DNA from 3 places in the Xenorhabdus sp. PB62.4 genome. Region 2 is predicted to be linked to each of the others. Evidence: riboswitches for the same ligand, from Rfam matches in the RefSeq annotation. Region 2 holds a riboswitch; each other region holds the start of a gene.
What was found. Region 2 has a riboswitch for thiamine pyrophosphate ahead of thiC (phosphomethylpyrimidine synthase ThiC). Riboswitches for the same ligand answer to the same signal wherever they lie in the genome.
Positions count from the first base shown of each region.

Region 1: another riboswitch for thiamine pyrophosphate. It lies ahead of thiD (bifunctional hydroxymethylpyrimidine kinase/phosphomethylpyrimidine kinase); the one in region 2 lies ahead of thiC (phosphomethylpyrimidine synthase ThiC).
Region 3: another riboswitch for thiamine pyrophosphate. It lies ahead of thiB (thiamine ABC transporter substrate binding subunit); the one in region 2 lies ahead of thiC (phosphomethylpyrimidine synthase ThiC).

Region 1 covers NZ_NKHR01000021.1:51,352-62,251, forward strand. Annotated here, with positions in the region: gene fbaB (class I fructose-bisphosphate aldolase) at 1-779, shown strand, start outside; gene thiD (bifunctional hydroxymethylpyrimidine kinase/phosphomethylpyrimidine kinase) at 879-1,679, opposite strand; TPP riboswitch at 1,721-1,813, opposite strand; gene cspC (cold shock-like protein CspC) at 1,937-2,146, opposite strand; gene Xenpb_RS15435 (hypothetical protein) at 2,711-2,815, shown strand; gene Xenpb_RS15440 (amino acid permease) at 2,994-4,361, opposite strand; gene Xenpb_RS15445 (PhoP/PhoQ regulator MgrB) at 4,648-4,815, opposite strand; gene Xenpb_RS15450 (helix-turn-helix domain-containing protein) at 5,003-5,389, shown strand; gene Xenpb_RS15455 (N-acetylmuramoyl-L-alanine amidase) at 5,511-6,341, opposite strand; gene Xenpb_RS15460 (sodium:alanine symporter family protein) at 6,604-8,058, opposite strand; gene Xenpb_RS15465 (PliI family lysozyme inhibitor of I-type lysozyme) at 9,367-9,849, shown strand; gene Xenpb_RS15470 (hypothetical protein) at 9,961-10,332, shown strand; gene prfH (peptide chain release factor H) at 10,451-10,900, opposite strand, start outside.
Region 2 covers NZ_NKHR01000015.1:99,037-109,936, reverse strand. Annotated here, with positions in the region: gene dcp (peptidyl-dipeptidase Dcp) at 1-1,384, shown strand, start outside; gene nudC (NAD(+) diphosphatase) at 1,500-2,273, opposite strand; gene Xenpb_RS13165 (hemagglutinin) at 2,942-3,883, shown strand; gene Xenpb_RS13160 (YadA C-terminal domain-containing protein) at 3,904-7,011, shown strand; TPP riboswitch at 7,077-7,201, shown strand; gene thiC (phosphomethylpyrimidine synthase ThiC) at 7,352-9,328, shown strand; gene thiE (thiamine phosphate synthase) at 9,312-10,007, shown strand; gene Xenpb_RS13145 (HesA/MoeB/ThiF family protein) at 10,001-10,837, shown strand; gene thiS (sulfur carrier protein ThiS) at 10,821-10,900, shown strand, end outside.
Region 3 covers NZ_NKHR01000005.1:3,246-14,145, forward strand. Annotated here, with positions in the region: gene thyA (thymidylate synthase) at 1-180, opposite strand, end outside; gene lgt (prolipoprotein diacylglyceryl transferase) at 177-1,082, opposite strand; gene ptsP (phosphoenolpyruvate--protein phosphotransferase) at 1,304-3,550, opposite strand; gene rppH (RNA pyrophosphohydrolase) at 3,560-4,090, opposite strand; TPP riboswitch at 4,207-4,311, shown strand; gene thiB (thiamine ABC transporter substrate binding subunit) at 4,453-5,466, shown strand; gene thiP (thiamine/thiamine pyrophosphate ABC transporter permease ThiP) at 5,442-7,046, shown strand; gene thiQ (thiamine ABC transporter ATP-binding protein ThiQ) at 7,039-7,743, shown strand; gene Xenpb_RS06165 (hypothetical protein) at 7,772-9,034, opposite strand; gene Xenpb_RS06170 (DNA polymerase II) at 9,819-10,900, shown strand, end outside.

The sequences.
Region 1 (10,900 bases), on a different contig from region 2:
ATTTTGACCCTAAAAATATCGTTGAATTGGCGATCGAAGCGGGTTGTAACTGTGTTGCTTCAACTTATGGTGTGCTGGCATCAGTTTCTCGCCGTTATGCCCATAAAATTCCGTTCTTGGTAAAACTAAATCATAATGAGACGTTAACCTATCCAGCCCAATATGACCAAACCTTGTATGCCAGTGTCGAACAGGCATTTAACATGGGTGCAGTTGCGGTCGGTGCAACAATCTATTACGGCTCTCCTGAATCACGTCGCCAAATCGAAGAAATCTCTGCCGCATTCGAACGCGCTCATGAACTAGGCATGGTTACTGTGTTATGGGCTTATCTGCGTAATTCGGCATTCAAAAAAGATGGAGTTGATTACCATACCAGCGCCGACTTAACGGGCCAGGCGAATCATCTGGCAGCAACAATCGGTGCTGATATCGTTAAGCAGAAAATGGCTGAAACTAATGGTGGCTATACGGCTATTGGGTTTGGGCATACTGATAAACGTGTTTATAACAATTTGACTACTGAACACCCGATTGATCTCGTTCGCTATCAGCTTGCTAACTGTTACATGGGGCGCGCTGGATTAATCAATTCGGGTGGGGCTTCCGGCGATAACGACTTGAGTGATTCAGTCCGTACCGCTGTCATCAACAAACGTGCCGGAGGCATGGGGTTGATCCTCGGTCGCAAAGCGTTCAAGAAATCAATGAAAGAAGGCGTTGAGCTAATTCACTCCGTTCAGGATGTTTATCTCGACAAAAAGATCACAATCGCGTAATCCAGCTTTTTTCACTTCCCATACTCAAGATGGGGATACAAATATCCCCATTATTTAATACAAGTACTTCATTTAATGACAAGCGGGCACCCACATTATTCACCACCACTGGTGAAAATGGTGGACTGGCCCTATTCCCTGACCAACTTCGAGGGTATCAGCCTGCGCAAGCGCATTCTGCAAATACATTTTTGCAACAGGCAACGTGCTTTGCCAATCAGGATAACGGGGACGTAATGCAGTAAGTGCGGCAGACAAAGTACAACCTGTACCATGAGTATTCCGTGTATTCACCCGGGTTGAAGTAAAACGCCATTCACCTTCAGGAGTAAACAGCCAATCGGGGCTTTCCTCATTGATCAAATGACCTCCTTTCAATAAAACTGCCTGACATCCTATTGAAAGCAATTCACGCCCCTGTTGCAACATATCAGCTTCTGTTTTGGCAAGAGCGCATTTCAGTATAGCAGCAGCTTCCGGTAAGTTTGGTGTGACCAAAGAAACAATTGGCAGTAACTGTTCTACCATTGCTGTAACGGCTTCTGGTAATAATAGTGGATCACCACTTTTTGCCAGCATAACAGTATCCAATACGATGTAAGGAATAGGATAACGGCGCAATGTTTCAGCCACTATAGCGACATTAGCAGCATTCGATAACATGCCAATTTTGGCGCTATCTATTCTGATATCTGAAAGTACAGATTCGAGTTGGGAAGCAACAAAGAGGGGATCGATATCATAAATTGATTGTACGCCCATTGTATTTTGGGCAACCAGTGCAGTTATCACAGCCGTGCCATAAGCACTAAGCGCGGAAAAAGTCTTTAAATCGGCCTGAATGCCGGCACCACCGCTAGGATCTGTCCCTGCGATAGTCAGTGAGTTAATTCTCATTATGGTGATTCCTATCACCAGCCAAAGAAAAGCAGATATCAAAATAGGAGATACCATGACTTCCCTACGCTGGCATTATCCAGATCAGGTAATACGGGTACTTCTCAGCTCAATAAAGAACGCCCCGAGTCAAAATAAAAATCACTCTATTAGTATCCCAATAGAGTGATATTTGCAATGGTTTATTATCAGACAATAAAACCAGACTGACAATAATACATTTAGCCAGTAATTAAATACTAACCAAAATAAATTTATTACTATAAAGCTGAGACGTTTGCAGCAGCAGGGCCTTTAGGACCATCCTGAATTTCAAACTCAACTTGTTGGCCTTCAGACAATGTTTTAAACCCATCTTTCATAATTGCAGAAAAATGTACAAATACATCTTTGCTACCATCAGCTGGAGTAATAAAACCAAAACCTTTAGACTCGTTGAACCACTTCACGGTACCAGTGATTTTTGCCATTTCAAAAATTTCCTTTGAATCACTTTATTAGCCGACAGGCATAAAAATAAACAAACCAGTATTGGTTGCTGTTATTTATTAACAAAACAGAACTTCGTTTACCCATGTGTTTTATCACATACTCTTTATATAATCGCAAGCCATTTTTTTCAGGTGCTGGAGCTAACGCACACATTTAAAATACTTAACATCCATACCGATTTGAAATTACACAATAATTTTTAAGTTATATAACTTCATGAATAAATACAAAAAGAAAATTTTAACCCAAGAAACAACTTTAATTAATCTAATATATAATGCTGTTTTTTACGCCTGTTATAGAGTAGATCAGAGAGTTATAGTTATCCCGAAGTTGCATTTCGGATAACTATAAAATAATGGTTAATTTCGCACCTATTCATTGAAGCATACAATATAGTTATTCTACATATAACCAGATTACTTTTTGTTTATCATTTATTAAATATTGTTCAATTATAATATTAATTGCTAAAAATCGACTATTAATGACATTTATTTACCCGTAATCACATAGCATAACCGTTTTACCTATGGACTCACATAATCGTCTTGAGACGATTTAGACTCTCTTTTCAATCAACCTATATTCCCGGTATATACAATAATGGTAATGTGCTGTTTAGCTGGTTACGTTGGCAATGGTAAATATCTAATATATCGAAATTCATTGGGTATATAACAAAAACTCTCTTAATCAATTGGTTTTCATATATCACTATGTTTGTCATATTGGTGTTTGTCATATTAGTACTGACAATAATAATCAGCCGGATATCGATATCATACCCGGCTGAAAAACATGCTGAATGGATTAATAGCTAGTTTACTCGTTTGTCTGCTTTTTTGATCTAGCCACCAAGTAACCCACCCACAATACACCAATCCAGAATGGCATCAGAATAACTGAAATACGAATTGCTGGCATCATCAGAATAATGACGAGAATGAACGCCAAGAATGCCAGACACAGGTAGTTCCCGAATGGATACCATAATGCCCGAAATTGTGTCTTAACACCTTCTTTGTTCTTAGCCGCGCGGAATTTCAGGTGAGCAAAACAAATCATAATCCAGTTAATGACCAACGTTGTCACCACTAAAGACATCAACAGTTCAAATGCCTTACCGGGCATAATATAGTTAATCAATACACCAATCGATGTTGCTAAGGCCGATAAACCAATGGACAAGACAGGTACACTACGTTTATTAACTTTTGTCAGGATGCGGGGGGCATTACCTTGTTTAGCCAAACCATATAACATTCGGCTATTACAATACACTCCACTGTTATAAACAGATAATGCAGCCGTAAGTACCACCACATTTAGGACGTTCGCTACCCAAAAGCTATCCAGATCATGGAAGATTAAAACGAATGGGCTACCACCTTCTACTACGTTCTGCCAAGGATAAAGTGCAAGCAAAATAGCCAGTGAACCGATATAAAACAGCAAAATTCGATAAACAACCTGATTGGTTGCTTTTGGTATATTTTTCTCAGGATGTTCCGCTTCCGCCGCAGTAATTCCCACTGTTTCCAGCCCACCAAATGAAAACATGATTACTGCCATCGCCATAATCAAGCCAGTCACCCCATTTGGCATAAAACCGCCCTGCTGCCATAAATTGGTTATGCTTGCCTGTGGGCCGCCATTACCACTAATCAGTAAGTAGCTTCCAAAGATAATCATGCCGATAATTGCAGTAACTTTGATGATAGAAAACCAAAATTCGGTTTCACCGTATAACCGAACATTAATCAGATTAACAAGATTAATCAGTACAAAGAATATTGCAGCAGAAACCCATGTCGGAACCTCTGGCCACCAATATTGGATATATATACCAACGGCGGTTAATTCTGCCATGCCGACCAGAATGAACATTGCCCAGTAATTCCAGCCCGATAAAAAACCAGCAAAGTTTCCCCAGTATTTATAAGCAAAATGGCTAAATGACCCCGCAACAGGCTCCTCAACGACCATTTCCCCTAGCTGGCGCATAATCAAAAATGCAATAAATCCAGCAATCGCATATCCGAGAAGTACCGAAGGGCCAGCCATTTTTATCGTTTGGGCAATGCCTAGAAATAATCCTGTTCCTACTGCACCACCGAGGGCAATAAGCTGAATATGCCTGTTTTTTAAACCACGCTTAAGCGTCGTTTGTTGTTCTTGTTGTCCTGCCATCTAGTCCTCTTTTTGCGATGCTTGGAACCTGTCTCATTAAAAGCCATTTTAATTGTTGCTCTTAGACCTGAGTAGCGTAAAAAAATCCACCAGCCTCCCAATTCTCACAAAATTTGTCGAATCTAAATTACTTCAATTATTGTAATAATTGGGCTATTCCCTGACTTAACGCGATATTTAGTCTGTTAATTAGAATCAGGTGGATATTAAAACATCATTTACAAAGAATGAATACCACGAATGTATGTTAACACACATGCAAGCAGGAAAATGATTAGGATGCTCATCAAAAAGGTAAATATCGAGTGATAGAACAAATACCTAATTCGAATTGTCCATGACCATGTCCTTGATCACCGTGTACGGTGCCTTGCTCACAATGTACGTCCAGTGCCAGTAAATACAAAAATAGACACACTAATATCAAGCACAAAATTAATACTATTACTTTCATATTCAATTAGGTCACCTTAGAATGATTTCATTGTAGTTAATGTTATAATCAAATATTATAGGGGGTTTTATATGATATAACATTCAAATTTTAGTTCAGTCATTACTGAGCCTCGCAATGATCGATTTTGTCATCTTGAAAAGAAGTTGTGTATACTTCCCCAACCTTTAACCAATTTAAAATTGTAATGCCACAAGATAACCACTTAGCACTTGTATGCGCACTGAGTAAATGGATAGAAAACCATCTTGGCCGTGTCATTCATCTTGAAGAGCTTGCTGCTTACTCTGGCTATTCACTTTGGCACATGCAGAAAATATTCAAAGAAGTCACAGGAATATCGCTTGGCAAATACATTCGTCAGAGACGATTGGCTGGCGCGGTTTCCCTACTGAGAAACAGTTCATTGCCAATTTTTGATATTGCCCTGGACTTCGGCTTCGGTTCTCAATCTCACTTCACATATATGTTCCGTAAAGAATATGGCATTACACCTTATGATTTTCGCCAAAGTATAGATATTGAACTTGAAGTTAAACTTCCATTGCATCTGACTTACAACTGCGAATCATAAAGCTTGATATCGTCAGCGGCCATTCAATGGCCGCTCCTGCATGATCCTTCACTATTCCTTTTGCTAAATAACACTATGTTATTTTGTTATTTTTCTTTTCCGATACATTAAGCATATACGATTATCGATATTTTTCGACCAGTGCCAAAGCAATGGCTTCTGTTTCTGCATCAGGATTGCCACTGATATCTGACGGGCGAAAATGCATCTGAAATGCTTGGATAGTTTTGTGGGTTACATCATCCAGTAAACCCGTTTGAGGGATGCTATAACCATAATAAGATAAGGCTTTCTGTATTGACAGAACGGATGCGGGCACATCAGGAGCCCTACCGGCCAAATGTTTATTGACCGTCACATAATCAGGCCAAGCACCGATTCCTTGTTCATAAAGTAATTGCCACGGGAAAGCAGGCCCAGGATCTTCTTTTCTAAGTGGTGCTATATCACTATGACCAACAACATTCACCGCCTTGATTTGATAACGCTGAATAATATCTTTTGCCAATCGAATCACTGCATCAATTTGTGATGGGTGATATAAGCACCACTCTTTTTTGATAAAGTGTTGCTTAAATCCACAATTAACAATTTCAATACCAATAGAATAGCGGTTTAGACTTTGGTATCCATCCCATTCACTTTTTCCCGCATGCCATGCCCTTTCCTTTTCTGAAACCAATTGAAAAATAATTGGTTCTTCCTTCTCATACTTTGGTTGAGAGGGAATAAGATAATGCGCGCTGACCTTTCCTCCCGTTAATACCTGTAGAGAGCGTCTGTCATCCAAAGCCGTATAATGTAAAACAAGGAAATCAACTGAATCAATATGTTGCTTAGTTGAATAAGGATAGGAATGTTCAACAATATAACTATTTCTGTCTTCACGCTCAGGAGAATAAGCGCAGCCAATCAACAGAGTGATAAGCACGCAATTTATTAATATTCTTATCATGATTGGTCAGCTATTTTAAAAAAGGTAACGCTATGATGACTATATAGTAGATGAAACTAAAATAGATGTGATGTTTTTTACTTGCAAGCATGATTTTCAGAACAAATAAAAACCGGGCATTTGTGAAATGGTCAAAATGCCCGGCTGATAACATTATTTTATATGAGTAATACCTTGTTACGGTTTTAGTCTATTACCCATCATCTTTCAAGTTACTGCTTTATTAGCGGCATCTGCAATCCATTGGGATATCCCCGTACTAACGAGTATCTTTCCCACTGTTATGCACAGCATCATTATCCCAGATACCTTTTTCAACTTGTTGCCGAATTTCTGGGTAAGAGTTGATATTGAATGTGGGTAACTGACCCAATTTTCTCTGCCGGTTATAGTCTTTGGCTAGTTTTATCGCAATACCTGACAATAGCAGTATGGCAATCAAGTTAACAATAGCCATACAAGCCATTGATAAATTTGCCATATTCCAAACCACAGGAACTTCTGCCAATGAACCAAACATCACCATTCCCAATGCAGCCAATCGCAGAATGAATAAACCGGCTGTGTGGTTACGTTCCAGGAATATCATGTTGCTTTCAGCATAAGCGTAATTAGCAATGATCGATGTAAAAGCAAAGAAGAAAATAGCAATAGCAATGAAGGTTGTTCCCCAATGCCCAACCGCTGATGACAATGCTCGCTGAGTCAATTCAATTCCGCTGATAGCGGTGACGTTTTCGTTGAGAATTCCAGAAGAGAGGATGATGACAGCCGTTGCACTACAGATAACGATGGTATCCATAAATACCCCCAACATCTGCACATAACCCTGAGAGGCAGGATGTGGTGGATATGGAGAAGCTGACGCTGCCGCATTTGGCGCAGAACCCATCCCTGCTTCATTCGAAAATAATCCGCGTTGAACACCCTGAATCATTGCCTGAGAGATACCGTAGCCTAATGTTCCGGCTATCGCTTCCTGAAGGCCAAAGGCACTCCTGAAAATTAATGCAAATACATCTGGAATGCGTTCAATATTGTGACCAACAACCCAAAATGCCAGTATTAAATAAGCCCCCGCCATAAATGGTACAACTAATTCCGCTACCCGGGCGATGGAACGCAACCCGCCGAAAATAATTACGCCACTGATGATGACTAATACAATACCGACATAAAGAGGTTTAACATTAAAGGCAAAGGCAGCCGCTTCCGCAATTGAGTTTGCCTGAACGGCATTAAATACAAGACCAAACGCGATAATAAGGAAAAATGAAAATAACACTCCCATCCATCGCTTCTTGAGCCCCTTCTCCATATAGTAGGCAGGGCCGCCTCGATAATTCCCTTGATCGTCTTTCGTCTTGTACAACTGGGCAAGCGTGCTTTCCACAAAGGAAGTTGCCATACCAATGAATGCCACTACCCACATCCAGAAAATAGCCCCTGGTCCACCGGCAGTAATTGCAATAGCAACCCCTGCTAAGTTACCGGTCCCTACACGGGCAGCAAGACTAGTACATAAAGCCTGAAAAGATGAAATGCCAGAATTATCTGATTTATTACTATTCTTAAGAACTGAAAACATGTGGCCAAAATGGCGAAGTTGTATAAAACCAGAACGCAGTGTGAAGTAAAGACCAACCCCAAGCAGCAGGTATATTAGTACATAGTCCCAAAGAATGTTGTTAATGAAGTTAATCGGATCCGTCAAGATATTTTCCCCTTACTAATTAAAACATTAGCTGACCATAATGCAGTATCCGGCGAAATTTTGTTGTGCTTAATTTCCTTTATTAATTAACAAGTAATACAATTCTGTATACAAAAAACACAGAGATACTAGCCAGTAAAACGAAAAGAATGTAACACAAGATCTATTTCAATGGGTAATTTTTAATGAATTTTTTACATTTACTTTAGTATTACTGAACATTTATTTTGGTATTCATAATGCCTCATTCCCCATTTCAAGCCTGTTTGATTCATTTTGCAAACAATAAATACGAAAATTTTCCTTTCCTATATATAAGCAAGGAGCATTAATTGATTAACAATTTAACCCAAAATAAGAAACTATTGAATAACCAAATGGCAATCATAATAAAACAACACCAACACAATAACCATATAAAAAGAAGGTGTTAACCAAAAGTTTTTGATGCCAAGTGACATAAAATGTACCGAACAAATTTAGATGGTCACTCTGGGTGATATCACTCACATAGCAATAATCCAATTCATTAAAAACCACAAAATAATTACAAAATTTAATATTGAAATTTCTAATATTTTCGAAAACATATAGCAATATTTTTCTTCAAATGAGATTATTAAATTTTAATACTGTGATAGTTGGAAAAAGCCACCATCCCATATTAAAATTTTCAATTGTTATTTTTACGGTAGGAAACCACAATAATAAGTTAATAACATGTTAACATTCCACTATCTGGCCATCAGGTAATCTGCAAGTGAGGTTATAATTGATGTTAGAGCGCAAAAGAAAAAACCCCGCGGACAACATACTGCCCAAGCGAGTTTATAGAGGAAAATCAAAGTATGAATATCATCCTGCAACAGGTGGTTCAATCTCTATCTGTTGTTTGAGTTCACCTGTATCCGTTGTTTGGAAAGAGTACAATAAGATTGTCGAAAAAATAGAGAAAAACAGCACGTAGAGCTTAATATATGTTGAAGTTAATGAAGAAACGGGAGTCACCACTCCCGTTGACGCCCATGACTTTATTCCATTTGAATAAAATTCATTGAATACATCAAAAATAACCTATACCACAAAATATTTTTCCATTCCTTATCGTAATGAATGACATTTCTCAAAGCCCTCGGAAAATCAGATATTCTTATGTTTTATTTCCAATAATTAAGCACTATAGCGTTGGTTCCAAATAGATTCCGAATTGCACCTTTTACTAAAAATATGGTCTTTCAAAAATCGTGCTACTCTATAAATCTCATCCTATGAGTATGTCGAACAAGCTAGTAAACAATGGAGTATTTTATGTGTATAAGTAAGAGCCTAAAAACTATTGTTATTTCTTCTCTAACCGCCCTGTTTTTATCAGTACCAGCTATCGCAAAGGATGGAGCGTTGATTAACTTACCTGATAAAAGATTTGCTGTTATATCGGTCGGTGATTTGGAAAGTGAATCAATTGGCAGCTATTCAATCGCTGTTTTCAAAGATAAAGAGCTCTCAGAATTTGAAACTGGAGCCATTTTTTCCCGTGACGGTTCAGTGTTTGATGATAACAATAAACCCAGGATTACATTTGCAGACATCAACAATGATGGCGCCAAAGAATTAATCGTCACCAAGCTTTCGGTAGGATCTGGGAATTATCTGGAAGTTGATGCGCTCAAAATTACTGACAAAAATGTTAACCTTCTTACTCGCATCAATATAAACGGTAAGAATGATCCCGTTAAGACACTCCGTGCGTTATGTAAAAGAGGTCAGTGTGTAGAGCAGAAGCACCAATAAGCACATATTTAACAAGTCCGATTTTCTACCGGGATTCGGCACAAACAATAAATAATGTACTATTGTTAATGTTGTCACCACTATCATGGTATAGTCGATCAAGAGGAAATTATGAAACGTCTTTTACTGCCACTTTTCCTTGCCCCATTCTTCTCTTATGCCGTACAGGCGAATGTAGATAAAACAGTAGAAACCTATTGTGATTTGTTTGGAAAAGTCTCTGTCGAAGCATTTAAAACCAATGACTCACCTGATGCGATAGCCCAAAAAGCTTTTAGTGAATTAAGCAATAAAGGGTTCGATCTCAAAGAAATCCATAGCAACAAGAATGAGTTTATTGCATCTATCAAACAAACCGTCACAGAAGTCAGAAAAAATAAACAGGCATTCCCGAGTCCCCGCCATTTTGATGAGTCATTGGATAAATCAGTCAAAGCCTGCAAAGAGCAGACAAAGCACTCCTTATCTCAGGGGGTTAAATAAACTTCCGATAGAGCGACTGACTCATGTCGTCGCTCTATTTCATTAATATCTATGTCCGTCGTCTTTCAAGTTGTTGCTTTGTTGACTGTGCTACAACTTGAAATCTGTCAGGTAGATATTAACTCTGTGGAATAAATTCCATTCCGATAAAAGTACGCACTGCATTTCCTCTTTCAATCTGATGGTGAAATATCCGTCTTTCTGCCTTGATCTGTGCCTGATGCCTATTTTGATGTTGCTGGAGCCGATGCCCCAACAACATATGAGCAAGCCGACGGTTAGCATGCTGACTGCGCTCGGACTGTACTTTGATACTGATACCACTGGCAATATGCACTGCCCGAACCGCTGATTCTGTTTTATTAACATGCTGACCGCCTGGGCCAGAAGCTTTCAATGTTTCAAACCGAATTTCGCTTTCCTTCATTTCCGGCATCGGTTCAAACTGCCTCACACCAATAAACCAATTTTTGCGGCCAGCTCCTTTTCGCCAAGGACTTTCGCAGATCCATTTAATCGTACCGTTCCAACATTCAAATAGATGTTGTTCATTTTTCCCATGAATAGC
Region 2 (10,900 bases):
TCAGCAACCGAGTTTGCAAGACCTGAAAGATCGCGATACGCGTAAAGCTTTATTTGAGGCATCGTGGCGCCGGGCCGAGAAAGGTGACGATAATGACACGCGTCAAACCTTAGCCCGGTTAGCGAAGATCCGTGCTGAGCAGGCTAAGCTGCTAGGCTTCCCGGATTACGCATCGTGGAAACTGCAAAATCAGATGGCAAAAACGCCTAAAGCCGCGTTGAAATTTTTGCGTGATATTGTACCTGCGGCAACAGCACGCGCTGAGCGTGAAGCCAAAGACATTCAGGCGGTGATTGATCAGCAAAAAGGGGGCTTCAAGCTGGAGGCCTGGGATTGGCCGTTTTATGCTGAGCAGGTACGCAAAGCAAAATATGATTTGGATGAATCACAGATTAAGCCGTATTTCGAGCTGAATAACGTCCTGAATAATGGCGTATTCTATGCCGCCAATCTGCTGTATGGCATTACCTTTAAAGAGCGCAAAGACATCCCGGTTTATCAATCCGACGTCCGCGTGTATGAAGTTTTCGATAAAGACGGGAAACCGTTGGCGTTGTTTTATACCGATTACTTTAAGCGCGACAATAAAGGTGGCGGAGCCTGGATGAGTAATTTTGTCGATCAGTCAAAGCTCATCGGAACCAAGCCGGTGATTTACAACGTCGCCAACTTTACCAAACCTGCGCCGGGCCAACCTGCACTGTTGTCGTATGACGACGTGATCACAATCTTCCATGAGTTTGGGCATGCCTTGCACGGCATGTTTGCCGATCAGGAATATCCGAGCCTGTCCGGCACCAATACCGCCCGTGATTTTGTGGAATTCCCATCGCAATTTAATGAGTATTGGGCGCGTGATCCCAAGGTGTTTGCCCATTACGCTAAGCATTACCAAACCGGTGAAGCAATGCCACAGGCGTTAGTGGATAAGATCAATAAGGCTGACAAATTCAACAAAGGCTATAGCATGACCGAGCTGCTGTCAGCCGCGTTGTTGGATATGCACTGGCATATGCTAACCGCTGATCAGCCACAGCAGGACGTGGATAAGTTTGAAGCCAGGTCTCTGCAACAAGATAACATCTATATCAGCTACGTACCGCCGCGTTATCGTTCCAGCTACTTCAAACACATTTGGGGTAACGGTTATGCTGCCGGTTATTATGCTTATCTGTGGACCGAAATGCTGGCAGACGATGCTTTTGCCTGGTTTACCGAACACGGAGGCCTGACACCAGAGAATGGCCAACTTTTCCGCGATAAGGTGTTATCACGTGGTAATAGTGAAGACTTGGAAAAGCTGTATATCAACTGGCGCGGTAAGCCACCAAGTATTAAACCTATGCTGAAAAACCGGGGCCTGGAGGAACAAAAACAGCCTTAATCAGCCACTGAACCTTAAGTGATTGAGAGTTACCCGTTTTGGTATGGATATCGGATCCTGATACGAAACACGAGGTAGCTCTCATTTTTATACACAACTCATTGATCAATTAACATCACCGCTGACGACATAATGCAACTGTATCCTCAATCAGACGGCGAGCAATCGTATCAGGCCCGGGAATCAGGGGAAGCTTATCGTAGCGAAACCAATCTGCACTGACCAATTCAACGGGGTCATGATTGATTTCACCGCTATCATAATCAGCCAAAAACCCCGTCATTAATGAATTCGGGAAAGGCCACGGTTGGGAAGCAACATAACGCAAGTTCCGGATCTTAATGCCACTCTCTTCCATCACTTCACGATGGACAGCTTCTTCCAGCGTTTCCCCCACTTCAACAAACCCGGCAAGTACGGTATGAATACCATTACTACGGTGACGCTGGTGTTGTGCCAACAAGATATGGTCATCACGACGGATACCCACGATAATACTGGGCGCAATTTGTGGATAATAGCGCTCTTCGCAATGGCTGCATAAACAGGCCCATTCGTACTGGCTATGCTGCATATCATGACCACAGTAACCGCAATAACGGTGCGAACGATAAAACTCAGCCAATTGGACGCCGCGTCCTACCATCTGAAATAATTTGGCATCCCGATCAGCAATTAAACGGGGGGAAGACATATTTGAAGTCATTCTATGGCGAATCAGCCAAACTGTTTCCCCCTGCCACTCACCGATAGGCTGCGCCATATGGCCTTGCAATAACCACTGGTTAGCCGTTCCTGATGGTAACTCTCCTTGTGGTAGCCAAACCTGATTCTCAAGACTGACAATCCACCAGCCCCGTTCTGTACCTGTCAGTTTTTGTTGCGTCATCTGTCTCTGTTCCATCATAGGTTGTGTGATTATTTCCATTATATGTTGTTCAAAATCAACACGAACAAAGCATACTCCTTTGGCATACAGACAGCCATGGGTATTGATATGGTGATGAAAGAAGGTTGCTATACGGGTGAGATTCACGGAATTCCGACCTGCCGATGTGTTTATTTGCTGACGAGGTATTTACCATCAACGCAGATAAGAAATTGCAAGCGGAAGCTGAAATACAGGGTTGGAAGCAGTTGAATTGGGAATTATTTTAAACACCCTGCCATTTTGTTAACCGATTAATAATGCCGTATTTAATTAAGCGATTTATATGATTTCACAGCAAAACCAAGCTTCCCCCATATAATAATTAGTTAAAATACAACTAGTAACAACTTCAAAAGTATTTTTAAAAACCTAAAGCGCATCAATTAATTATTTTATATAAACATAAGATTATTCTTAAATTAATCCCCTTTCTCTTCTATACAAAAAAAATACATAATACGATCGGTCACTTCACTATATAAGTAATTACCCAGAATATATTAAATAGAAAAAGCATTTCTTAAATCAATTCATAGGTAATTCATATATTGTTAACACCACGCTACCGCATCAATTAAACAACCATTATTTAGTTTATACCTGCTTTCATCGAGAATATTTAAATCATGAATAAATCCATTTTAGCTGTTGTTATTAGTACTGTCATATCGATATCGCCAGCGTTTGCAGAGATCAACCTTAATTCTGGTGTCACGGCAAACACGAATCAGAATGTTGTGGATCAATCCGTTGCCATCGGGGCAAACAATGACTTAGGCAATGCAACTAAAGGGATTGTCATTGGTCATGACGGTAAACTAATAAATTCAAATAGAGGGGTTATCATTGGTTCTGGTACGGTCAGTAATGGAGATGGTGTGGCTGTTGCCGGTGGCGAATCCCAAAATGGAGGGCTCGCTTTTGGTTCTGGCTCCAAGGCAGAACGAGCCGATGAAATGAACATTGGTAATCGGCAAATAACGGGCGTTAAAGATGGAACAGATAATACTGATGCTGTCAATTTCGGGCAGTTAAACAAAACAGCCAGAAATACACTGGAAAATGCTAACAAACACACTGATAAAGTTATCGGGGAATTAGGTGAATCTCTCCATAAGCATTTAAATACTACGGAACAAAACATCAACGACCACACAAAAAAAATCGTCAGTAACGCCAGAAAATATATCAATGATCGTGAAAAAAACACCATTAATGAAACAACACATTACACTGATAAAACAGTATCTAACGCCTTTAATGAATCATTAAAATCCATCAAGGATTATAATGACACTCGCTACAATCAGCTTAATAACAAACTGACTCACAATTATAACCGTGCCAATGCCGGCATTAGTGGTGCAATGGCTATGTCAGCTATTCCGCAAAAATTTGGTTATGAAAAATCAGCAGGTATAGCAGTAAGTTCCTTTCGGGGTCAGGGAGCTTTAGCCGTTGGGGGGGAATGGAATACATCAACAAACACCGTGACTCATTTTAATGCAGCCATTGATACATTGGGTGGTGTTGGCGTAGCGGCAGGCTTGTCATTTGGTGCAGACTAATACAGGTTAAAAGAGAACTAATGAAAATACGTTATTTAGTAACTTTAATTATAACACCTATAGCATCAGGGCAAACTTGTGATACAACTCTTCCTGTAATTCACGACAAGGGACACACATTATGTTTTGAGAAAGATGGACACAATAATATATTTCCAGACATTTATTTATCTGCACCAGACAAGGTTCTTACTTTAGAAAACTCTCGGGATAATAAACTATTATCCCGAGAAGACAACCTGAAAAATTCAAACAACAACACACTTGGTTCAGCAGATGATATTTATTATTTTCCTGCGGAAAACAACAAGACAGGGTGGTTTTTTTTCTCATTTGAAAATTCATTAGATAATAGTCATGATAACTATATAAGATCTAATCATAACAATTTAACAAACTCCAGTAAAAATACAATTTCCAGCCGAAAGAACACATTAACTGACTCTAATAATAACACGATTAAATTGAAGTACGATTACAAAACCAATATTGATTATAACAATTCGAATAATTTAAAAAAATCTAATGAAAATGAAATTGATGGTGGTATAAATAAATTAACCAACTCTGACAAAAACCATATTACTGGCCACTTAACTACGTTAACCCATTCCAATAGAAACAAAAATATCAGCGGTAATAACAACACATTAGATAATTCCAATGATAATAAGAACATCAAAGGTAATGAAAATACATTAATACGCTCCAATGAAAACGAAGTTCAGGGCGATAAAAACCATCTCTCTGATGCTAAAGGAAACACTATCAATGGCAATAGAAACAAAAATATTCGTGGTGATAATAATATATTAGACAATGCCGATGATAATAAAAAAATAATAGGCAATGAGAATAAATTAGAATATTCCAATGAAAATGAAATTAATGGTGATAAAAATCATCTCTCGGATGCTAAAGGGAATAGTATCAATGGACATGAAAACAACTTAACCAACGCTGACGAAAATAATATTACTGGCAACAACACTATGTTAACCCATTCCAACAGAAACAAAAATATCAGCGGTAATAACAACACATTAGATAACTCTAATGATAATAAGAACATCAAAGGTAATGAAAATACATTAATACGCTCCAATGAAAACGAAGTTCAGGGCGATAAAAACCATCTCTCTGATGCTAAAGGAAATACTATCAATGGCAATGGAAACAAAAATATTCGTGGTGATAACAATATATTAGACAATGCCGATGATAATAAAAAAATAATAGGTAATGAGAATAAATTAGAATATTCCAATGAAAATGAAATTAATGGTGATAAAAATCATCTCTCGGATGCTAAAGGGAATAGTATCAATGGACATGAAAACAACTTAACCAACGCTGACGAAAATAATATTACTGGCAACAACACTATGTTAACCCATTCCAACAGAAACAAAAATATCAGCGGTAATAACAACACATTAGATAACTCTAATGATAATAAGAACATCAAAGGTAATGAAAATACATTAACACGCTCCAATGAAAACGAAGTTCAGGGCGATAAAAACCATCTCTCTGATGCTAAAGGAAACACTATCAATGGCAATGGAAACAAAAATATTCGTGGTGATAACAATATATTAGACAATGCCGATGATAATAAAAAAATAATAGGCAATGAGAATAAATTAGAATATTCCAATGAAAATGAAATTAATGGTGATAAAAATTATCTCTCGGATGCTAAAGGGAATAGTATCAATGGACATGAAAACAACTTAACCAACGCTGACGAAAATAATATTACTGGCAACAACACTGCGTTAACCCATTCCAACAGAAACAAAAATATCAGCGGTGATAACAACACATTAGATAACTCTAATGATAATAAGAACATCAAAGGTAATGAAAATACATTAACACGCTCCAATGAAAACGAAGTTCAGGGCGATAAAAACCATCTCTCTGATGCTAAAGGAAACAGCATCAATGGGAATGAAAACAAGTTAACTGACTCTAAAGAAAATAGTATCAACGGTAGTGTAAATCAGTTAACCAACTCTCAAAGAAACACCATTATTAATGATAATAACATCCTCATCAGCTCGGTTAAAAATAAAGTATCAGGCTCAAATAACACGCTTGATCACACAGCCGACTCTTATATTAAAGGACACGAGAATACTATTATTCAAAGCAATAAATTATTCAAAGATGACAAAAACCAATCTCTATCCCAAATAACTTTAAATAAAAGTATCTTAGGGGGAATCGGTGATGCAGGGATTGGATCTGCTGTGGCTGAAATAACTTCCAGCATTATCTTTGGGCACAATAACAATACTGTAACTACTGGTACGACTATTCGTACTTCCGCTGCCACTACCTTAAAAAATGCCGTAGCCTTAAATGCCGAAGACACCGCTGGCAGTGAAATCATTGCTATTGGTGGCAAAGCCGACGGAGATCATACTATTTCCCTCGGCGCAGGTTCATTCAGCACCAATGGAGGGATCGCATTCGGTGAAAATTCAAAAGCAACACGCACAGATGAACTGAACATTGGTCAACGCCAGATAACAGGCGTTAAAACAGGCACTGAAGATAATCATATCATCAATGTCAAACAGCTAAATAATGGCCGTGACAATACCTTAACGCAGTCAAGAACCTATGTCGAAGCAGGAATAACAGCACTTCCCAAGAAGATCAAAACACAAGCCGATGCCTTACAGACACAAGCCAATAAGCATACCAATGATATTCTGTTGTCGGCAAAAGATGATGCCAAAAAACGATTCCAGCGTATCACCAGACAATCAATACACTACACCAATACGCAAAAAACCCACTACCAAACGGTGTTTGAAAAAATGGCAAAAAACTATTATGTCGATACCCGGTTTGATCAATTGAACCGCTACGCTGATAAACAACAAAAAAAAATCAATGCAGGCATTTCTGCTGCAATGGCAGCAACTGCCATTCCATCAAAAAATAGTAATAAACTCTCAGTTGGTTTTGGTATCGCCTCATACCGTGGGCAAGCCGCGGGAGCTGTGGGTTCTATTTTTACCGTTAGCCCACATATTCAAATAAAAGTTGCCATGATGTATGACACTCAAAGTGGTACCGGGCTGAACTCAGGGATTACCATTGGATTTTAATCTCACTTAAAGAGTACAAGTTTTAGGTTGTAGTTTTCATAATCCCCTTTATACTCTGGGGTGTTTTTTTCTTGTCGGAGTGCCTAGCGTTCAACGTATATCACGATGGACACAGGCTGAGACCGTTAATTCGGGATCCGCAGAACCTGATCGGGCTAGTACCCGCGAAGGGAACAAGAGTAATCACTCCGCTGTTAGTATCAGCGTACATCTATACAAATAACGTGTACAAATACCAAACAGCATCAACCATTACTCCCTGCGAGCTCCAGACAAGCAATTTTCTCAACTTAAGCCTGTTCAGCAATGAGACAGGCGATAACACAGTCAGGAATTTGCTATGTCTAAGTCCAACAATACCGTTATTTCCGGTTCCGTTATTCCAGCCACGGATATTTCCCCCAAAGCCCACCCTGCAAGGCCGCGTAAAGCGCAGCGAGATGCAGCGCAGGCATTTATCAGTTCCATTCAAGGCGTGACGTTTCCTAGCTCAAAGCGCATTTATCTTGAAGGTTCCCGTCAGGATATTCAGGTTCCGATGCGTGAAATTCAGTTATCCCCCACGCTGGTGGATGGCACAAAAGAGCAACCTCAATTTGAGGAAAACGAACCTGTGCCCGTTTATGACACTTCCGGCCCTTATGGTGATCCTACTTCCGTGCTGGATGTGCAGACGGGATTACCCAAAATCCGCCAGCCGTGGATCGACGAACGTGATGATACAGAGCCTGTCTCCGTTCTCAGTTCCGATTTTACGCAACAACGTCTCGCCGACGCCGGGCTGGATCACCTGCGTTTTCACCATCGTCCACATCCACTGAAAGCCAGACAAGGCAAACGTGTTACCCAATTGCACTATGCGCGCCAAGGCATCATCACGCCAGAAATGGAATTTATCGCACTGCGCGAAAATATGGGACGCGAACGTATTCGCAATGAAGTCCTGCGCCAACAACATGCAGGACAAAGTTTCGGTGCCAACTTACCGGAAAACATCACGCCAGAATTTGTCCGTCAGGAAGTTGCTGCCGGTCGCGCGATCATCCCTGCCAATATTAACCATCCCGAATCCGAACCCATGATTATTGGCCGCAATTTTTTGGTGAAGGTCAATGCAAATATCGGTAACTCTTCTGTCACCTCATCCATTGAAGAAGAGGTGGAAAAACTGATTTGGTCTACCCGCTGGGGCGCAGATACGGTGATGGATCTCTCTACCGGACGCTACATCCATGAAACCCGTGAATGGATACTACGCAATAGCCCGGTTCCCATTGGTACAGTACCGATTTATCAGGCACTGGAAAAAGTCAATGGCATAGCGGAAAACCTGACATGGGAAATGTTCCGCGATACGTTGCTGGAACAAGCCGAACAAGGTGTCGATTACTTCACCATTCACGCAGGGGTGTTACTGCGTTACGTGCCAATGACTGCCAAGCGCCTGACAGGTATTGTTTCCCGTGGTGGCTCGATTATGGCGAAATGGTGTCTTTCCCATCATCAGGAAAATTTCCTCTACACGCACTTCCGTGAAATTTGTGAAATCTGTGCCGCCTATGATGTTTCCCTCTCTTTGGGTGATGGATTGCGTCCCGGCTCCATTCAGGATGCCAATGATGAAGCACAATTTTCCGAACTGCATACTCTGGGAGAACTGACCAGAATCGCATGGGAGTACGATGTTCAGGTTATGATAGAAGGGCCGGGGCATATCCCGATGCAATTAATCCGCCGCAATATGACGGAAGAGCTGGAGCATTGCCACGAAGCCCCGTTCTACACATTAGGGCCATTGACGACGGATATCGCCCCCGGTTATGACCATTTCACCTCCGGCATTGGCGCTGCCATGATTGGTTGGTTTGGTTGTGCCATGCTGTGTTATGTCACGCCAAAAGAGCATCTCGGCTTACCCAATAAAGAAGATGTCAAACAAGGGCTGATTACTTACAAAATCGCAGCCCATGCGGCTGATCTTGCCAAAGGCCATCCGGGTGCTCAGATCCGCGATAACGCCATGTCGAAAGCGCGGTTTGAATTCCGTTGGGAAGATCAATTCAACCTCGCGCTTGATCCTGATACCGCCCGCGCTTATCGCGATGAAACCTTACCGCAGGAGTCCGGCAAAGTCGCCCATTTCTGCTCCATGTGTGGGCCAAAATTCTGTTCAATGAAAATCACACAAGACGTGCGGGATTATGCGGCGAAACTGGAACAGGAAGCCGGAATGGAACAGATGTCTGAAGAGTTCCGCGCCCGTGGCAGCGAGCTGTATCACAGTGCTGAGGATACCGCCAATGAAAAATCAGCATGAAACACTACATGAAATACTACACGAAACACCACATGACACACCATCATTTGCTCCAACCACACATCGGTTGGGGCTGTATCCCGTTGTGGATTCTCTGATGTGGATTGAACGATTACTGGAAGCCGGCGTCAGGACTTTGCAACTGCGCATCAAAGATAAGCCCGAAGAACAGGTAGAGCAGGATATTCAGTCCGCCATTGCACTCGGCCGTCAATACAATGCCCGGCTGTTCATTAACGACTACTGGCAACTGGCAATCAAACACCAGGCCTATGGCGTTCATTTAGGGCAAGAAGATCTGGATATCGCCAATCTTAGCGCCATCCGGCAAGCGGGGCTGCGTTTGGGGATTTCCACCCACGATCAACAGGAGCTGGCGCGGGCAAAATCCCTGCGCCCCTCCTATATCGCATTAGGGCATATTTTCCCCACCACCACGAAAGAGATGCCGTCGTCACCTCAAGGTCTTGCCGCGCTAAAACATCAGGTTGAGATCACACCGGAATATCCTACCGTCGCCATTGGTGGTATCTCACTGGAACGTGTACCGGATGTCGTTGCAACAGGTGTTGGTGGCGTTGCATTAGTCAGTGCTATCACGAAATCGAAAGATTGGCAGCAAACTACGGCAAAATTACTTCACTTAGTTGAAGGGCAGGAGCGGGGGAATTTATGCTAAACGATCAAGAAGTTATGCGTTACAGCCGCCAATTGCTTCTGGAAGATATTGGCCCTGAAGGTCAGGAAAAATTAAAAGCCAGTAAGGTGCTGATTGTCGGTCTGGGTGGCTTAGGTTCACCCGCAGCGCTCTATCTCGCCGCAGCCGGCGTAGGGGATCTTTATCTTGCAGATGATGACACGCTGCATATCTCGAACCTGCAACGCCAAATTATTTACCGCACAGCAGATATCCCTGCCAACAAAGCCCAATCAGCAGCAAAACAACTGGCTGATTTGAACCCGCAGATCAATATCACTGATCTCACCGAACGGCAAGATCGTGAGTCTCTGGCGAATATTGTCAACCGGGTCGATTTGGTACTGGATTGCAGTGATAACATGGCAACCCGCCATGCCGTCAATGCCGCCTGTATTGCTGAAAACAAGCCGCTAATCAGTGGCAGTGCGATCGGTTTCAGTGGGCAACTCATGGTTTTCGAATTTCCTTATCAACATGGATGCTATGCCTGTCTCTATCCTGATCAAGAAGAACCCCAACGCAATTGCAGAACCGCGGGGATATTAGGCCCAATCGTTGGTGTCATTGGGACATTGCAATCATTGGAAGCAATAAAAATGCTGACAGGTCTCCCCTCTCCTTTGAGTGGAAAACTCCGGCTGTTTGATGGCAAACAACAGAGCTGGAGTACGTTACAACTGACTCGCTCACCACAATGTCCAGTTTGCAGCTCAGTATCGAAAAAATCGATATCAGAAAGACTATCAGCGAAAACGTCAATATCGATAAAAAACGGGCAGGAAAAGAAGTCGCATGAACATTATCGTTAACGATCGGATGATGACACTCAGTGCCCCCATGACGGTGCAACAGTTGCTGGAACATATCCAGTG
Region 3 (10,900 bases), on a different contig from region 2:
AAGCAGTTCATGGATGATGGAGCGAAGATGACAACGCTTGGTTGTTACCAGCGGGAAACCTTCCTGCAAATTGAAACGCATCTGATGACCAAAGATAGAGAGAGTTCCCGTACCGGTACGGTCATCTTTTGCCGTGCCTTCTTCCAGCACTTTTTTCATTAAATCCAGATACTGTTTCATTTTGCCTCTTGTATCTTATTGTTTCGGGAATCGTTGTTTCGAGCTTTGTTGCCAGGGCTTTTATACGCCCATACCATCATTAAAATTCCGACCAGAATCATTGGCACAGAAAGGATTTGCCCCATACTAATCCCTTCAAACAACCCGAGCTGCGCATCAGGCTGGCGGAAAAATTCGACTATTATACGGAATGCACCGTAACCAATCAGGAACAGACCTGAAACGCTTCCCATCGGGCGTGATTTACGGATAAATAAATTGAGGATGATAAACAGCACAATACCTTCAAGCACCATCTCGTATAACTGTGATGGATGGCGAGGCAGGACACCATACTTTTCCAAAATCGGCCATAAAGAAGGATCGGTTGTCGCCAATGCGATATCTTCACTGCGGGAACCCGGGAATAACATCGCCCATGGCGTATCAAGCGTGACACGTCCCCACAGTTCGCCATTGATAAAGTTACCGATACGCCCCATGCCCAAACCAAAAGGAACCAATGGAGCAACGAAGTCAGCGACCTGTAAGAAATGACGTTTAGTCCGGCGGGAAAACCACCACATGGCGCAGATAACTCCTACCAGCCCGCCGTGGAAGGACATGCCGCCATCCCAAACCTTAAACAGATAGAGAGGATTATCAAGGAACATTGGAAGGTTATAAAACAGAACATAACCGAGGCGTCCACCGACGAAAACCCCGACAAACCCTGCATATAGTAAGTTCTCAACTTCGGTTTTATTCCAGCCACTGTTTGGCTTTGCTGCACGGCGATTTGCTAGCCACATGGCAAAAACAAAACCAACCAGATACATAAAACCGTACCAGTGGAGGGATACAGGCCCGATTGAAAATATGACTGGGTCAATTTTAGGAAATTCCAGATAGCTAGTGCTCATCGTTCCCCACTAAAAGTAATGTTGTGTGAATAAATGATATGGAAGATAAATTATCTTATGCGAATAAATTACTTTGCTTGAATAACTCCAGACAAATAATAGCATAGCCAAGTGACTGTTCTCCGCCCTTATCGTCAGACATCGAATTTCAGGCATAAAATTTACGGTGTTTTTGGATTAACTCCAGTGCCTAATCCAAGGAATTTTGAGCTGGTTCAATGCTAAATACCGCCTCGGATTAATCCTCCTAGCCCATGCGATTCCATAAACTCGGCTGACAAAGTTTTTACCTGCTGGCTGGTTTCGGCTTTCAGTACCACATCTATAAGGCTTTCGAGTTTGTTCACACCCAATTGGCGCAACAAATATTTGATGCGTGGAACACTTCGGCCACTCATGCTCAGGCTACGATAACCTAAACCAAGCAATATTAATGCCCCCATCGGTAAACCCGCCATTTCACCACATATGCTGATAGGAAGATCAAGGCGTTGGCATTCATCAAAGGCCAGTTTTAGCGCCCTAATCACCGCAGGGTGTAAATTATCATAGAGTGAGGCGACATGGGTATTATTGCGATCCACTGCAAGTAAATACTGGGTTAAGTCATTCGTGCCAATAGAGACAAAATCAATCCGCTTCTTTAATTGTGGCAACAGAAAAATCGTAGATGGCACTTCAATCATGATACCAATCTGGGGCATGGGGATTATGTCAGAGATGGTTTGCTCAACCTCAGCTTTCGCTCTTTCAATCAGTTTTCGAGCTTCATCAATTTCCTCAATACTTGTCACCATTGGCAAAAGTATTTTTAGATTGCCGGTGTGTATATTGGCTTTCAGCATTGCCCTAAGCTGAATGAGAAAAATCTCAGGCTGATCCAGAGTGATACGAATTCCTCTCCAGCCGAGACAGGGATTATCTTCACTGATGGGCATATAGGGAAGTTGTTTGTCTGCACCAATATCCAGTGTTCTCAATACTACAGGCTTATCAGGAAAAAGTTCCAGCATCTCCTGATAACGATTTTTCTGCTCATCTTCTGATGGAAAACCGTTATGCAGCATAAAGGGGATTTCTGTGCGATATAGCCCGACGCCATCAATACTATCCGCTATTTGCTGCTCATGTTTCAGACTCAGGCCTGCGTTAAGTTGCACCAAAACCCGCTCACCACTCTTGAGCTGTGCTCGCTGCTGCTGTTCACCTTCAGCCAGCTTGCTGAGGACATGTTCTTCTTCGATGATCTGCTGGTATTCCTGAGCGATAAGCGGCTCTGGTTCAACGAAAATTTCTCCGCGATAGCCATCAAGGATAAGCGTCCGGTTATGCAGTAGTTCAGGTTGGATATCCGCTCCCATAATAGCCGGGATCCCCATCGCACGAACCAGTATCGCAGAGTGGGAATGCGTCGCACCGTCACGCACAATTACGCCAACTAACTGTTCTTGCGGCATTTCGGCCAACAAATTGGCACTAAGCTCATCGGCAACCAGAATAAAGCGTTCCGGCCACTGACCAGCGCCAGCGAAAGAATCATCCAGATGAAACAATACCCGCTGCCCAAGCGCCCGCAGATCAGACGCTCTTTCTCGCATATAGGGGTCTTGCAAGCTGGCAAACTGTTCGGCGTATTTTTCAATCACGACTTTGATCGCCCATTCCGCCATAAAACCATTATCGACGGAATAAAACAGATCTTGCTTGAGTTGGGGATCATTTAATAAATGAGAATAGAGATCAAAAATGGCAGCACTTTCTTTCTGTGAACTCACAGTGAAACGCTTGCTAATCCGGCGACACTCCGCTGTAGTTTGCTCCAGGGCCCGAGTCAGTCTTGATCGTTCAGCCTGATAGTCCAGCGTTAATGCCTCAGATACCTGATCCAACAAAGGTTGTGAACGATCCTGCCATCCCTGAGCCATAACAATGCCATTAGAAATAGAGAGAGCCTTAATCCGGGTTTGACGGTACTGACCAAATAACCCTTTTGTCTGCGCCTGGGCAAGAATAACACCAAGCTGAGTCGCCAGTGTAACCATGAAAGATTCTTCACTTTCATCAAACAACCGCCGTTCAAGTTGCTGAACAACTAATATTCCCTGCAACTGACGGCGATAAATAATAGGCACACCTAAAAAAGCCCGCAGGCTTTCTTCCTTGACTTGGGGGATATATTTGAAACTAGGATGTTCGCGGACATCTGCGAGGTTGATTAGTTCAGACAAACGTCCGACTTCGCCCACGACGCCTTCATCAAAAGCCAGACTGATCGCTTGACCTCGGGGTTTTCTCAACCCTTTGGTTGCCATTAGGTAATAACAATGTCGCTGATGATCTGCCAGATAAATAGAACAGACATCCGTGTTCATTGCCTGACAAGTTTCATTGACCAACAGCTCAAGCGCTTCAGATAAATTAGCTGTCATAGCCACTTTTTCGACAATTTCCCGTAAGCGCGTGAGCATAACAATTACCTAACTTCTTCTACGACGATGTAAATAAGGTGAATGTATCTGTGAAGCAGATTCCTGTATTGGCATCACAATGGAAGAAAATTCTTTCATCACGCGGCGGTATACATCCCGTTTAAAAGAAACCACTTGCCGGACAGGATACCAATAACTAACCCAACGCCAGCCATCAAATTCCGGCGTTTTACTGCGCTGCACATTAATTTCTGCTTCATTACACAGCAACTGCAATAAAAACCAGCGTTGCTTTTGCCCAATACAAACAGGCTTTGTATCCCAACGCACCAAACGCTTGGGTAATTTGTAACGCAACCAACTACGGGTCGAGGCGAGGACCCGTACATCTTTGCGACTTAAACCAACTTCTTCGAACAACTCGCGATACATCGCTTGCTCTGGTGATTCCCCCGGATTGATACCCCCCTGAGGAAACTGCCAGGAATGCTGCCCATAACGGCGGGCCCACAGAACCTGCCCTTGGCGATTACAAATTACAATTCCTACATTCGGGCGGTAGCCATCATCATCGATCACCAGACTACCTCTCGATAAAATACATTTGAAAAGATGGCTAATTGTTTCACACTCACCTCAAGCGGTAAACCTCTATGATTGGACTTTGCAGACGTAGCTTAAGTCTCTACAATACCGCCATCTCAACGGGGTGCGGCTGTAATGAAACAGTTTTGCTGAGAACAAACCCGTCGAACCTGAACCGGTTAGTACCGGCGTAGGGATTTGAGACGCTAATCCTTGATATAAAATAAGTAATTTTCATTTAGCACCTTCTCAGATCCTTTGCCAATCTGCTAATAACGAACGTTAATGGCTAATGTCCATAACTAATGTCTACAACTAATGCCTACAACTAATGCCTACAACTACAGGAGAGCAAAGTGTTTAAGAAATTATTTTTCAGTTTTATCGCCATCAATACGCTATTGATTTCTGCCTGTGTCTTTGCCCAAGCATCTCAATCGAAGCCAACATTGACAGTTTACACTTATGATTCATTTGCCTCTGAATGGGGAGCTGGCCCAGCCATTAAAAAAGCCTTTGAAGCAGAGTGTGGTTGTGAACTGAAACTTGTTGCTCTGGAAGATGGCGTATCCTTACTGAACCGTTTGAGAATGGAAGGCAAAAAAACATCAGCAGATATCGTGCTGGGCTTGGATAACAACTTGATCCAAGCCGCCCAACAAACAGGGTTGTTTGCACCAAGCCATGTTGATGTATCAAAACTGAAATTACCCATCCCATGGAACAATACAACATTTATTCCTTACGATTACGGTTACTTTGCCTTCATTTACAACAAGAACACCTTACCTCACCCACCAAAAAGTATGGATGAATTAATCAATAGTCACCAGAACTGGAAGATTATTTATCAAGACCCGCGCACCAGCACTCCGGGCTTGGGCTTCCTGCTCTGGATGCAGGAGCTCTATGGCGATAACACCGCACAGGAGTGGCAGAAAGTAGCCAAAAAGACGCTTACTGTCACGAAAGGGTGGAGTGAAGCCTATGGCCTGTTCCTAAAAGGCGAAGGTGATATGGTGCTGAGCTATACCACTTCACCGGGCTATCACATTATGTCAGAGAAAAAAGATAATTATGCGGCGGCGATATTTGAGGAAGGGCATTATTTGCAGATTGAAGTCGCAGCCCAATTAGCCTCAAGCAAACAGCCTGAGCTGGCACAAAAGTTCATGAATTTCATGGTATCGCCGGCATTCCAGCAAGCCCTCCCGACGACTCAATGGATGTACCCCGTGATTGATATTCCTTTGCCTGAGGTTTTCAAGCAACTCACGGTTCCTGAGAAATCCCTGCTATTCAATGCAGATGATGTGGCAAAACACCGTACCAAATGGATCCGTATATGGCAAAGCGCTGTCAGCCGTTAATTGCGGGTTGGATATTGCCGGGGGTTATTGCCTCCGGCCTGTTAATTATCGTTGCCCTGTCGGCATTTGGTACGCTGTGGTTCAATGCGCCTGAAAGCGACTGGCAGATATTCCTGCATGACAATTATCTCTGGCATGTGATTCAGTTCACCTTCCGGCAAGCGTTCTTATCTGCCGTATTATCGGTAATACCCGCCATTTTCCTTGCAAGGGCGCTTTATCGCCGCCATTTTCCGGGCAAGATGCTGTTTCTGCGCTTATGCGCAATGACATTGATCCTTCCTGTTTTGGTCGCTCTGTTTGGTATTCTCACTGTTTACGGTCAAACCGGCTGGCTGGCAAATATTTCCCAATGGATAGGGGTTGAATACCGTTTTACGCCTTATGGGTTACAAGGAATTCTACTGGCGCATATTTTCTTTAATATGCCGATGGCAACACGCTTATTGCTGCAATCTCTGGAAAATATTGCCACCGAACAGCGGCAACTTGCAGCCCAACTTGGTATGAGTGAATGGCAACATTTTCGTTTTGTGGAGTGGCCTTATCTGCGTCGCCAAATTTTGCCGACAGGCGCACTGATTTTCATGCTGTGTTTTGCCAGTTTTGCCACTGTGCTTGCATTGGGTGGCGGCCCTGCGGCTACCACTATCGAACTGGCTATTTATCAGGCAATCAGTTATGACTATGATCTCTCTCAAGCTGCCCTGCTCGCCCTGATACAACTTTTTTGCTGCCTCAGTTTGGTATTACTCAGCCAAAAACTCAAAGGCACCTTTTCTGTCGGTTACAGCCATCAACAAAAATGGCGTAATCCACAGGATTCATGGCTGAGAAAACTATCCGATGGTTTACTGATTAGCATGGCGTTACTACTTCTGCTGCCTCCTTTGCTAGCCGTCATTATCGATGGACTGAACCTCAGTATTTTTACTGTCCTGAGCCAGCCCGCTTTATGGCAGGCCCTTATCACTTCCATCGTGATTGCACTGGGCGCCGGATTACTTTGTGTCGTACTGACCATGATGCTGCTATGGAGTAGCCGCGAATTACGTTTACGTCATTTATCGCACTGGGGACAAGCGATGGAAACCAGCGGTTTGCTGATTCTTGCCATGCCGGGTATTGTCCTTGCTACAGGTTTTTTCCTTTTACTGAATACCACTATTGGCATACCCCAATCACCTTACGGATTGGTTATCTTGACCAACGCACTGATGGCGATCCCTTATGCTTTAAAAGTATTAGAAAATCCAATGCGTGATTTGGCTGAACGCTACAACCCTCTATGCCGTTCCCTCAATATTCAGGGTATTCATCGGCTGCGTCTCATCGAGCTTAAAGCTCTGAAAATCCCATTGGCACAAGCACTGGCTTTCGCCTGTGTACTGTCAATTGGTGATTTTGGGGTTGTCGCATTATTTGGCAACGAAGATTTTCGTACTCTGCCCTTCTATCTTTATCAACAAATTGGGGCATACCGCAGTCAGGATGGTGCAGTCACCGCGTTCTTACTGCTTCTTCTCTGTTTTATTTTATTCACTGTTATTGAACGTCTACCGAGCCGACGCCATGATTAAACTCGATAATGTCACTTATACTTACGAACATCTTGCCATGCAGTTTGATGTGAACGTTAAAGCCGGGGAACGCATTGCGATCCTTGGTCCAAGCGGAGCAGGCAAAAGTACCTTATTAAGTTTAATGGCGGGTTTCCAATTTCCTGAGCATGGAAAAATCTGGCTGAATAATGAAGATCATACGAATACCCCTCCTTCTAAGCGGCCTGTTTCTATGTTATTTCAGGAAAACAATCTGTTTTCCCATTTAACCATTGCGCAAAATATTGGTTTAGGTTTACACCCCGGATTGCGCTTAAATACCGAACAAAAGCAAATACTCCAGCAGATCGCTACTCAGGTATCGCTGGAGGAATGCCTCTCTCGCTTACCCGCTCAACTTTCTGGCGGTCAACGCCAACGCGCAGCATTAGCACGTTGCTTGGTTCGCCATCAACCTATTTTATTGCTGGATGAACCCTTTTCAGCGCTTGATCCTGCTTTACGTAATGAAATGCTGGAATTGCTGGATCAAATCTGTCGTGAACGCCAAATTACTCTATTGATGGTGTCTCATAATCTTGATGACGCAGCAAAAATCGCTCCACGTTCGTTACTGATTGTGGATGGGAAAATTCATTATGATGGTGCAACAGATAAATTGATGAGTGGAGAGGCTGATGAGGCGGTGATTTTGGGGATAGATAGCTATAAATAAAGCGCCATTAAATGGCGCTTTATTTAAATTATTTATTATCTCCCAACCCCGCCTTTTTATAAACCACCAAATTTTCACGATCTTGACCCGGCCTATGCCCCTGCCAAAATAACACCATGCCTTTAGGTGCAGGATCTATCTCTTCAGATAAAAATAAAACAAGCAACCAATCACATTTTTTGGGGGCATCAAAGGTTTTCTGTTGTTGATGCAAAATATGGGCATAGTAATAGAGCATTGGCGCTTCAGATTCGCCAATATTATATGAAGCCATGCAGTCATTATCTTGATATACCCCTGCTAACTTCTCCTTTAAATCAAGAAAAGTGCCTTGATAACCTTTGGTGTAGTCAATCCAACCGACAAATAATGTAAAGACTAATCCCCAAACTGTGGCGATACCCAGAACCCAATTTTGGGCGGCGCGCAAAGCGGGAGATTTAGAAATAAGCCAATTTTTGGCTACCCATACTGCTGTAATTAAAACAGCGATAGTAAATATAAATCCAGAAAAATGTATCTGATAACTCATTGGCAACCATCTGCCAAGTGGCGTTAACCAGTGTTTATAATCCGTGAAAAGTGCTAAGAAATAACAGCCCCATAAAAATATAATCAGAACAGACCAAAGTATGGAGGAAAATAAGGTCAAATATTTATAGATTATTTGAGGTATTTTAATGAAGGTCTGTGTTGCTAAAATCGCCATAGGTGCAATAAAAGGCAGTAAATATAATGCCCGGCCAGAGGCTGATATTTGTAATAAAACAACACCTAATACAACAAATGCGGAGCAAAGGAAATAGTGTTCATCAGACAATGACTTGATTGGATTCATTAATATGAAGATGAAAGCCAAAACTCCTGATGGCAGAGCGAATAAAAGCACGGCTTCGGGGATCATAGTTAAATTACCTCTGGCTCCGAGGTCTTCAACAGAGAAACCTAAAAAGCGACCGATATTATTATCCCAAAACCAGACTTTAAATAAATCAGGATGTTCAATAAGTAACATGACTGGCCACGGCAGGATGAATACCAGTGCAATAATGCCTGACAAAAAAGTATTTAACCCATATTGTTTAGTGCGACACTGTTTTAGAAAAATGGGGGCAAGAAGCAAGCAAATCCATAATAATCCCGGAATAAATACCCCTTTTGATAACAATGTCATAACTGTACCGATAATTAACCATAAACAGGAGTAACTTGTTTTTTCTTGTTTGATTAACCCCAGTAAGCCATATAAGCCGATGGTTGTTCCTGCTATCAATGAGGTATCAGTAAACATATCGTGACTGTGACGAACCAAGCCGGGAGCACTTACATACAAAGCAAAGGCGATCCATATCCGGCTGTCTGTAAAGTGTCTGGCATCAAATACACGCCGGGATAACAAAATAAAAAAGGAAAAATTGATTATAGAAAAAAATAAAGTGGCGGTTCTGGCTGCATCGTGCATCGGAAGCCAAGGGGACAATAAATGTATAAACGAGGTTGCTGTCCAATAATACAGAGGGGGCTTTTCCATAAAAGGTTGCCCCGCATTTTTGGGCACTAACCAATTTCCCGTTTCATACATGGTTTGAATAATACCAAAACTATAATTTTCATCTTGTTTCCACGGAGTATGCCCATAAATACCAGGTAATAAATAAAGCAACGTGAAAGCCAGAAATAACAGTAATACTTTGATATCTGTCTGAGTCAGTTTATTGGGTTTATTCATCAATATTTACCAGATTCAATTAACATTTATCTTCTCCATAAAAATAGATATCATCTTATACAATTAAAAATAACAACAAAAGGCTATTATCATAACTATATGATAATTAAATATATTATAGTTGGTTAATATCATTGATATTAACTTAATAAAATTAAATCTATTGAAATGAATTTCTAAATTTTACTTACAATATTAATTAATAAATACGATTTCTTTAGGGAATTTTTATTCCTACCCCAAGACTTAATTCCACAAAAATACTGTATAAATAACCACTATCAGTGCTATGATTGAAATTACCTTTACAAAACCAGATATAGCTGATTACTTTTAATAAAAAACCATGCAGATAAATCACGTTGAACAAGGTCTTATACTGACCCGTCACTGGAAAGATACCTCGTCTGGCATCGAGTTGGTGTATTGGCTGGCGACAGATAACGGGGCACGTCGCATCACAATTCCTCACCAAAAAGCCGTTGCCTTTATTCCTCAACATGATTTACCTAAAGCCAAGCGTTTATTGGCACAAGAAAAACATTTCCAACTAAAAGCATTGTCACTGAAAGATTTCAACCGTCAGCCTGTCGCAGCACTATATTGTTTACAATATCACCACCTGCAATATCTGGAGAAAACCTTTAAAGAACAGGATATTCCGCTCTATGAGGCTGATATTCGGCCGCCCGATCGGTTTATGATGGAGCGCTTTATTACTGCCCCTGTCTGGTTCAGCCAGAAACCTGACGGAAGTTATCAAATGAAGGCCAATCCCACCTATCGCCCTAAGCTGAAATGGGTATCTCTGGATATTGAAACCAGTCAGCATGGGGAATTGTATTCCATTGGCTTAGCGGGATGTGGTGAGAAAACGGTGCTTATGCTAGGGCCGAAGAATGGCAGCCAGCAGGATCTCAATTTCAAACTGGAATATGTCGCCAGCCGTCCACTGATGCTGGAAAAACTCAATGAATGGCTGGCTCATTACGACCCTGATGCCATTATTGGCTGGAATCTGATTCAGTTTGATTTAAGGGTGTTACAGCAACATGCTGAGCGCTATAACGTGCCGCTAAAATTCGGCCGTAATCAGGGTTTGCTCGAATGGCGGGAACATGGCTTCAAAGCAGGCCACTTTTTTGCCGCAGCAGAAGGCCGCTTGATTATTGATGGTATTGAAGCGCTGAAAACGGCAACGTGGAATTTTCCTTCATTCAGCCTTGAATATGTTGCACAAACGCTATTGGGAGAAGGGAAATCCCTTGATAATCCCTATGACCGCATGGATGAAATCAATCGTCGCTTTCAGGAAGATAAGCCCGCCCTCGCCCACTATAATTTGCAGGACTGTATTCTCGTCAATCGTATTTTTGAGAAAGCGGATCTCATGGCGTTCTTATTGGAACGCGCTACGGTAACAGGCTT